DNA from 3 places in the Paenibacillus hubeiensis genome. Region 1 is predicted to be linked to each of the others. Evidence: riboswitches for the same ligand, from Rfam matches in the RefSeq annotation. Region 1 holds a riboswitch; each other region holds the start of a gene.
The links. Region 1 has a riboswitch for cobalamin ahead of RSX24_RS06065 (ABC transporter substrate-binding protein). Riboswitches for the same ligand answer to the same signal wherever they lie in the genome.
Positions count from the first base shown of each region.

Region 2: another riboswitch for cobalamin. It lies ahead of cobJ (precorrin-3B C(17)-methyltransferase); the one in region 1 lies ahead of RSX24_RS06065 (ABC transporter substrate-binding protein).
Region 3: another riboswitch for cobalamin. It lies ahead of nikB (nickel ABC transporter permease); the one in region 1 lies ahead of RSX24_RS06065 (ABC transporter substrate-binding protein).

Region 1 is NZ_JAVYAE020000001.1:1,259,628-1,262,877, reverse strand. It holds gene cbiB (adenosylcobinamide-phosphate synthase CbiB) at 1-402, shown strand, start outside; gene RSX24_RS06070 (histidine phosphatase family protein) at 393-1,085, shown strand; cobalamin riboswitch at 1,224-1,377, shown strand; gene RSX24_RS06065 (ABC transporter substrate-binding protein) at 1,592-2,590, shown strand; gene RSX24_RS06060 (FecCD family ABC transporter permease) at 2,587-3,250, shown strand, end outside.
Region 2 is NZ_JAVYAE020000010.1:152,620-155,869, forward strand. It holds gene RSX24_RS22730 (uroporphyrinogen-III synthase) at 1-808, shown strand, start outside; cobalamin riboswitch at 1,053-1,277, shown strand; gene cobJ (precorrin-3B C(17)-methyltransferase) at 1,554-3,250, shown strand, end outside.
Region 3 is NZ_JAVYAE020000013.1:33,829-37,078, reverse strand. It holds gene RSX24_RS24950 (AraC family ligand binding domain-containing protein) at 1-842, shown strand, start outside; cobalamin riboswitch at 914-1,104, shown strand; gene nikB (nickel ABC transporter permease) at 1,219-2,208, shown strand; gene nikC (nickel transporter permease) at 2,205-3,041, shown strand; gene RSX24_RS24935 (ABC transporter substrate-binding protein) at 3,057-3,250, shown strand, end outside.

The DNA.
Region 1 (3,250 bases):
CATCTCGGCTGGGCCTCGGCACGCCTTGACGACTGGGCCAACTGGATTCCGGCGCGGATCACGGCCTTATTGCTCATCGCGGGCGCCTGGGTCATGAAGCTGGACGCAAGGCAGTCGGCACGCATGGTCTCCAGGGATGCACGATTGCATCCAAGTCCGAACAGCGGGTTTCCTGAGTCGGCTGTTGCCGGAGCGCTGGGCATTCGGCTTGGCGGGCACAATGTTTACCATGGCGTAGCTTCGTTTCGTGCATATATGGGTGAGCCCACTCGTCCAATGGAGGCCGAAGACATCGTGCGCACGTCGCGCCTGATGTTCTGGTCGGCCGGATCGTTCGTACTGCTCTGCATTTTGGTCAACCTGCTGATCTGGTTCTACGGAGGCTCGTTGTTATGGACATGATGACAAGACGGGGAGAACAACAAGATCAGCAAGGGACATACGATGGATGGGAAAAAGAATTATGGTTGGTTCGTCACGGCACGACGGCGTGGAACACGGAAAAGAGGTACCTCGGCCATACCGATATCGGTTTGCTGCCTGAAGCGGAGCAGGAACTGGCCTCACTGCGCGAGCATTTGGTCGGCATCGAGTGGAGATCGGTCCATAGCAGCGATCTGCTTCGCTGCCGCCAGACGCTGGAATGGGTCGCCCCCTTGCACGCAGGGCAAGCCCACATGGACTCCCGGCTGAGAGAAATCCATTTTGGCGAATGGGAAGGGCGGACCTATGAGGAACTGAAGCATTTGGCCCGTTACCGGGAATGGATCGATTCACCGCAAACGGTAACTCCGCCCGGCGGGGAACCGTGGTCATCGTTTGCGGCCCGGATCGATGATTTTTTGAATGAAGTAATATGGGCGGAACCCCGGCATGAGAGAACTGGTGATTCGACAACAGCGCAGACGAAAGATCTGGTCATTGCGCATGGCGGGGTCATTCGATACATGCTGACTCGCCTGCTGCCAGGTCAGGCGTTCTGGGACGTTTCGGTCATTCCGGGGCAAGCGATCCGGCTTCAATTGGAATGTTCGCGGAACGGACGGAAGGCAATCCGCCTTCCTTTTCCCGAAATCGGGTTGTAAGCACGGTCGATATCACCTATAATCACAACAGAAGTGTGGCTTCGGTACAAGCATCGTTTCAAGAGCTGGCGAAGGCGTTCGGCAGCAGATGCACACCCACTTGAATGGGGATGCAATATTAACGACCATGGGACCCGTTAGTCCCGAAAATCACGGCGTCCGTGCGGACGATCCGGAGAGGGCAAACGGGTAAAACAGGGGAAGCCGGTGCAAATCCGGCACGGTCCCGCCACTGTAATCCAGCCGATTCGGCGTGGAAAGTCAGGTTGCCTGCCCAGGGCGTTTAACCATCGGTGTTCCTTCGAGGAAAGGACAGCGTTTCGGGCAATGCTCCATGCATGCGGCCTTGTGCTGTCGTGCGCGGATCGCCATATGCGAGACGTTATCCCTGATCCTGATCGCAAGGATCGGGGATTTTTTTTCAAGAAACGGCCATTCAAGGGACAGACACGGGCGGAAGCACAGTCTTCGATCTACCAAACACAGAAAAAGGGGAGAATCCAATCATGAGATTCACGACATGGAAAGGCATGGCGTCCCTGCTGAGCGCAGCGATGCTGACATTCGCTCTCGCAGGATGCGGAGCGGCAACAACGAACAACGAAGGAGGCGCAGGCACGCAGCAGCCGGCACAGGGGCAATCCCAGGAACAGGAGCAGACGGACCTTAAAACGCAGTATCCGCTCACGGTGACCGATGCAACGGGCGAGTCGTTTACGTTTGAAAAGGCGCCGACAAAGATCGTCTCCGTATCGCCAGCCGAAACGGAATCGCTGTTCGCGCTCGGATTGGACGAGCAGATCGTGGGCGTATCCGATTTCGACGATTATCCGGAAGCAGCGACGACAAAACCGAAGATGGGCGGCGTGTCCAAGCCGAACGAAGAGTCGATCATTGCAGCGGATGCCGATCTCGTGGTAACGGGGATTTCGATGAGCGAGGAAGCCGTGAAAAAGCTGCGCGACTTGGGTATCACCATTTTCAAAACAGACCCGAAATCGGTCGATGACGTAATCAAAAACATCGAAACGTTCGGCAAAATTACGGACCGTCAGGCAGAAGCCCAGAAATTGGCCGCACAGATGAAACAAGATGTGGCTGACGTGACGGAAGCGGTCAAATCGGTGAAACCGGAAGACAAGAAAAAAGTTTATGTGGAGTTCTCCCCAGGCTGGACTGTGGGCAAGGGCGAGTTCATGGATGAAATCATCACGCTTTCCGGTGCTACGAACGTCGCTTCCGACATGACAGGCTGGAATGAAATCAACGAAGAAAACATCATCGCCGCCAATCCGGATGTGATTTTGTACGCGGACGACGTGGTGGAAGACTCCAAAACACTGGATCAAATCATCAAGGCCCGCAGCGGTTGGGATCAAATTACAGCCGTCAAAAACGATCAGGTCATCGGTTTGGATGCCAATCTGCTGACTCGTCCAGGTCCTCGCGTGACCCAAGGCTTGAAGGAAGTGGCCAAGGCGGTCTATCCTGACTTGTTCCAATGAGCCGCAAACTTGCAGTGTACGGCACAGCAGGCATGGTGCTGCTTGTCCTGACCGTGCTGATCTGCACCGGCATCGGCTCGGTCTCGCTGCCGATCCGGCATATTGCAGGTATTATTCTGCATCACGTTCCATGGTTGGGTGACCGGATCGTTCCGGATTGGACGACTGCAGCGGAACAGATCATATGGAAGGTACGCCTTCCGAGGGTACTGCTCGCTGTTCTCGTCGGCGCAGCATTGGCCGTGGCCGGCGCTGGATTTCAGGGCGTACTGCGCAACCCGCTGGCCGACCCGTTCACCCTTGGCGTATCGTCCGGAGCGTCGGTGGGGGCAGCCGTGTTGATCTTTTTCGGCCTGCAATATGCGCTGATCGGCGTCTGGACGCTGCCGTTGGTTGCTTTCGTGACCGGAGTGCTGACCTTGTGGTTTGTGCTGGCTTTGGCGCGCGAAGGCCGCAAAATCCCGACGCACAGCCTCATTCTTGCCGGCGTGGTGATGCAAAGTTTCCTGGGAGCGGTCGTATCCTTCCTGTCCACCATGTCCAAACAAACGATTAACGAAATTATATATTGGACGATGGGAAGTCTGGCACTGCGTGGATGGTCGTATACGGCCATCCTTTTCCCATATTTCCTGCTTGGTTTGCTCGTGCTGTGGAGCC
Region 2 (3,250 bases), on a different contig from region 1:
AGGCATACGCGTGGCTCTGACGGGACCGCGCAAGTCGAGGGAGATGTCCCTGCTGGTTGAAAAAATGGGCGGAATTCCGCTGGTACGGCCTGCACAGGGAACGGTGTTTCTGGATGACCGGAGCATTCGGGACGGACTGGTCTCCTGGATTTCCAATCCGCCGGACTGGGCGGTGCTGACGACGGGCATGGGGCTCGATGCCATTTTTGATATGGCAGAGGATATGGAACTTGCCGGAGCGCTGCTTGATGTACTTGCGGCTTCGTCGATTGCGGCGAGAGGATACAAAACGGTGAATGCACTGCGCAAGCGCAGGCTTTCACCCATCGTTCGGGACGATGACGGCAGCACGGAGGGCTTGATCCGCGAGTTTGCTGCACATGATCTTGCCGGGAAAAAAGTGATGCTGCAGCTCCATGGCGAAACGGCACCGAAACTGGTGAGTTGGCTGGAGCAGCAAGGAGCCCAGGTGCGGCAGGTGCTGCCTTATCGGCATGTGCCGCCGGAAGAAGCGGAGCTGGCGCAGCTGTTGAACGAAATCATCGCGAACGAGGTTGACGCCGTTGCTTTTACAAGCGGCCCGCAGGTGCGTTTTTTGACGGAATACGCAGCTTCGCAAGGCAAGCTGGAACAGATGCAGGAGGCGTTCAGGCAGGGCGTGGTGGCCGCTTCGGTGGGCAAAGTAACGGCAAATGCCATGCGCGAGGAAGGCATCGAGGTTCGCGTTGTCCCCGAGGAAGAAAAGATGGGGGCGCTCATCGTGGAGCTGGGCCGTTATTACGCCGCTTTGAAGGTAGATCAGGCTTAAAGGATGCACGGTATAAAAAGGCGAAAAGGCTGAGAGCAGTCCTTCGCTATGCTGATGTGCGGGTTTTGGTCAACCGAAGAGGAACGGAAAAGCTAATAAGAAGAGGCCTTGATCCATACATGGATCAGGGCCTTTTTAGTTTCGCAGGCAAAGGATTGCGTCCGGGCGGGAAAATTAAATGAATGCAGGCCTTCATGGGCATGGACATCATTTCCTGACGGATGGTATGATGAAGACAATATCATCACATGAAAACAGACAAGGTGCTCTTGCTTTCAGGCAAGAGGTAACAGGGAATCGGGTGCAAATCCCGAGCGGTCCCGCCACTGTAATGGGGAGGCTCCTTTCAATAGTATCGGTTGCGCAGACGTTGGAGCTGCTGCTGATAAGTCACTCGGATCACCGGGGAAGACGGAAAAGGAAGCTGATGAACCAGAGCCAGGAGACCTACCTTGAATGTGTCACCGGACCCTTCGCGGAAAGGAGCGGTGTACGAACGATCAGGAAAAGGGCGGACCATAGGTCCGTCCGGCAGACCCTTCCGGGCCATGCATCAGCAGGATCATTCTTCCACGGAATGATGCTGTGTTCTTGAGCATACGTACATTCGTATCCCGTCCGCATTGCGGACGGGATTTATTGGCGTTCTCAGAGTTTTGAATATGCGATAAGGCGCGAAGAAGGCCGGCTTAGCCGTCCTTCTTCACTGTTTAAGTCGGACAGGTTATCGGAGGAGGAGAAACAGATGCAAGGACTAGGCAAGCTGCTTGTTATCGGATTCGGTCCAGGGGCCATGGAGCATATTACCCACCGGGCGCTTGAGGCACTGAGAGAGAGCGAGGTCATTATCGGCTACAACACGTACGTCGACCTGATTCGGCCGCTGCTGACCGGACAGGAAATCGTACGTACGGGCATGACCGAGGAAGTCAGCCGTGCGCAGGAAGCGGTAAGACAGGCGGAAGCGGGAAAAATCGTGGCCGTGATTTCCAGCGGCGACGCGGGCGTATACGGTATGGCCGGCCTCGTATACGAAGTGTTGATGGAGCGCGGATGGAAGCCGGACAGCGGCGTGGAAGTGGAGGTGGTTCCGGGCGTTTCGGCGATCCAGTCCTGCGCTTCCTTGCTGGGAGCGCCTGTCATGCACGATGCTTGCACGATCAGTTTGAGCGACCATCTGACCCCGTGGGACACCATTAAGCGCCGGGTTGAGGCCGCGGCTTCCGCTGATTTCGTCATTGCATTGTACAATCCGCGGAGCGGCAGGCGGACCCGCCAGATCGTAGAAACGCAGGAGATTCTGCTGCGTTACCGTGATCCCAAGACCCCTGTCGGGCTGGTCAAAAGCGCGTACCGCGACCGCCAGCATGTGGTCATCACCACGCTGGAGGACATGCTGAACCATGACATCGGCATGCTGACGACCGTGATCATCGGCAATTCGTCCACCATGATGTACGAAGGCCTCATGGTGACCCCACGCGGCTATCAGCGGAAATACACGCTGAACGCGACGGAACAGCCGCTCCGGCCGCATGAGCGGCTGCGCACGGAAGCCGAGCCATGGTCGCTCGGCGCGATGGAGGCCCGTGCAGCCGCAAGCGGTACGGCAGCGGGCCAAAGCGCGGCCGGCGCTGCGCCTTCGGGAACGGCGACGAGTCCGGAGGGCAGCGATGCCGGCGGCGCCACTGCCGTGCTCGTCGCCGAGCGGCCTGCGCCGGCGGTTGCCGCGCCGCACGCAGCCGCCGCAGCCGCGCCCATCGGCGCAGCCGAGCTGGCCGCGGAGGCGCTCGGTCGGCTCGCGGCAGGCGGGGCCCTCGCGGGCGAAGCAGCCAGCCGCTGGCTGGACGCCGGGCCTGGAGCCGCTGCGCCGCAGGCCCTGGAGCGCACGGCGCCCGCGCCAGGCAGCAAGCCGCCGCTCTTCGAGGTGGGCGTATCGCCCGGCGTCGGCAACAAAAAGTTCAGCGCCGCACAGATGGCGCTGCTTGCGCAATGCGCGGGTGACGACGGCGAGCTGGAGTATACGCCGGAGCACCAGATCATATTGCGCGTGCCAACCTTCGAGCCGGACCGGCTCGTTGCCGAGCTGCGCGCCGCGAAGTTCATCGTGGTGCCGATCGGGGACGTCATCAAGGTGAAAGCCTGCGACTTCTGCAACATGGAGAAGGATGATGCCGTACCGATGGCAGAACACCTGCAGGCCGTCATCGGCGGCGTGAGTGCGCCGAAGGAAACGAGCGTGGCCCTGAACGGCTGCGGCATGGCATGTTACGGCGCGGTGTTGGAGGATATCGGCATCGTGTACCGCAAAGGCGGTTACGACCTGTTCCTCGGCGGCAAAAAGTTCGGGCGCAACGCCCATCCCGCGCAACCGGTCGCGGAAGGCATTCCGGGCGACGAAATTGGCGGCATCGTGGAACGGATCGTTGCGGAGTACAAAGA
Region 3 (3,250 bases), on a different contig from region 1:
GAATCGAAATGAATGTGGTGCCGATGGATTGGACGCAGATGGAATTGGTCATGCTTTTTTTCGGGTGGGAGGCCTGTGAGCCTTTGCATTACTGGGGGCCGGGCGTCCGTGACAGCTACATTATCCATTACGTTCACAAGGGACGCGGCAAGGTGCTGATGAACGATCGGCAGCATATGTTAACCAAGGGACAAGGTTTTCTCATTCTCCCCGACACGATCGTGCATTATGAAGCCGACGAGGCGGACCCATGGACGTATTCGTGGTTTGGCTTCAAAGGCGTGCAGGCCAAAGCGTTCATGCAGCGCGCGCAGTTGAATTCCGATCATCCGGTGTTTCGGGCAAGGAACGAGGCGGCGCTGGACGGATTGTATCAGGAAATGGTTCAGGTGTCCGGCCGCTCGGGCGCGGACGTGTTTACTCAAAGCTTGTTGTATCGCCTCATAGCCGAGCTGATTGCTTCTTCACCGGAAGAGGAGGGCAAGCGGCAGCCTTCTTCTACCAAAGAAGAGTACATACGGCAGGCGGTGAGATACATGGAGAACCGATACAGCCAAAAAACGAGCGTTCTCGACATCGCGCAAGCCGTAGGACTGGATCGCACGTACCTGTCGGGGCTGTTTAAGGAAAAGTACGGCAAGCCGCTGCAATCTTTTTTTCTGGAATACCGGATGAATCGCGCCGCCGAGCTGCTGCAGAGTCCGATGCTGTCCATTAGCGAGGTGGCACATTCGGTGGGATATACGGACCCGCTATTGTTCTCCAAAATGTTCAAAAAGGTCACCGGCATGTCTCCGAAGGGAGCCAGAACCAAGTCCACTGAAACGAGTGATGCACGATAGAATAAGTCCCTTAAATTTGAAGAAAAAGCTATGATCTTGCCTATCTGCCAGTTATACTGGAACACATACCAATCGAATAGACGGAACTGGGTGCTGTACCCGATCGGGTACAAGCTTAATAGGGAAGCCGGTGAAATGCCGGCGCGGTCCCGCCACTGTAACAGGGGAATCAGGCAGCGATAAGCCACTGGCCATAGCCGGGAAGGCGCTGCAACGATGTTGATCCTGAAGCCAGGAGACCTGCCCGGTTTGACAACACAGCAACAGCCTACGGGAGATAGGAAGGTGTTTTGAATTAGCGCGATTTTTGTATGGGAATCGGTTTATTTGAGGCGTCCTTATCCGGGAATATACGGGAGAGGGATGCCTTTTTTGCATGGCAGAGATCGGGTTTGCTGTGAATCGAAGCAGAGAGGACGGCTGGCTTTTGGGCAAATACATCGGTAAAAGAATACTTCAGCTGGCAGCCGTTCTGTTCGGCATCACCTTCCTGACCTTTCTCCTGACCTACCTGTCGCCGGGAGACCCGGCCAGGCTGATGCTCATGGCTACGGGCGTGACGCCATCCGAGGAGCTGGTTGAGCAGGTGCGGGCAGAATTGGGACTGGACAAGCCCTTTTGGGTGAGGTACGGCCTATGGCTTGGACAAGTCGGGACAGGAGATTTCGGTACGTCGTACAAATACGGACGGCCCGTGTTCGACGTGCTGATGTCACGTTTGCCGGCCACGCTGCGTTTGACAGGCGGTGCCATGCTTCTTGTGGTCGTTGTTTCGTTTCCGCTCGGCATCCTGTCGGCCATCCATAGAAATAAAGTGCTGGATCTCATCATTCGCCTGTTCTCCTTCGCAGGGTTGTCCATGCCAAGCTTCTGGCTGGGCATGCTGCTTATGCTCTGGTTCGGCGTGCATCTGAGGCTGTTTCCCGTCACGGGCAGCTCGGGTCTGCATAGTCTCGTATTGCCTGCATTAACGCTGGCACTGCCTTTGATCGCTCAGTACAGCAGGCAAATCCGCGCCGTCATTCTGGAGGAACATTCCCAGAACTACGTAGACGGAGCCAGAGCCAGAGGCATGAAGGAAGGAACAATCATGATCCGGCATATTCTTCCGAACGCGATGCTTCCAGTCATCACGCTAATGGGCATGTCTACCGGGGCGCTGCTCGGCGGGGCCGCAATCATAGAGAGCTTGTTCGTGTGGCCGGGCGTGGGCCAGATGGCGGTGGAAGCGATCTTTTCACGGGATTATCCGCTCATTCAGGGTTATGTGATCTGGATGGCTACGATGTATGTCGTGTTGAATCTGTTGGTCGATGTATGGACCCATCTGCGAGACCCGCGGATCCGATTGGATGTGGATGTATGATGAGGACATTCCGGCTTACGTTGTCGCAGCATCGTTGGTTCGCCGTGGTGCTCGCGTTGACGGCGTGTTGGATCGTGCTCGCCATGATCGCCCCCCTGTTTGCGCCGCATGATCCGCTGGCCACCAACTTTGGCATGGTGCTGCAACCCGCCAGCCCCGAGTATCCGCTCGGGACCGACCAATTGGGACGATGCATCCTGTCCCGTATCCTGTATGGGGCACGCACGTCGCTGCTGCTGACCTTCATGATGATCGGCATCGTGTTCGGGATCGGCGTAGGCATCGGCATCATTGCCGGTTATGCGCGCGGCATCGTGGATTCGCTGTTGATGCGGCTGGCCGATACGATGATGGCTTTTCCCGGAATCATTTTCGCCATCGCCGTCGTCGGCATGTTGGGTCCGGGTCTGCTTCATACGGTCATCGCGCTGTCGGTGGTCTGGTGGGCCAAATATGCGCGCATGGCGAGAAGTTTGGTCATATCGCTGCGACAAAAGGAATATGTCGCCGCCGCCGCTTTCAGCGGGGCGCGTCGTACCCGAATCGTTTGGGGCACCGTTCTGCCGAACATGCTGTCACCGTTAATCGTGATGGCCATGATGGATGTGGGCGGCATGATGCTCTCCATATCCGGCTTGTCCTTTCTGGGGCTTGGAGCGCAGCCGCCGGAACCGGAGTGGGGAGCCATGCTGAACGAAGGCCGGAGATACCTGCAGACGGCCCCATGGCTATTGCTGTATCCGGGCCTGGCGATATTTTGTACGGTCATGATTTTTAATTTGTTGGGCGACAGCCTCAGGGATGTGCTGGACCCTCGAAAAAACGCAGCTTGACTGGAGGATATAGAAGTGAAAACAACCCGTTTAAAAGCAGTACTGCTTACGTTCGCGTCATTTTTTATTGTATTTGCCCTAACGGCATGCGGAAGTACCAATTCATCCAGCAGGACTGGTACCGGTGGGAAAGAAACAAGCCCGGCAACGAGTGCATCCGCTGCGCCGACGCATTTGAACGTGGCTCTGTTCTGGCTCGGCACCAATCT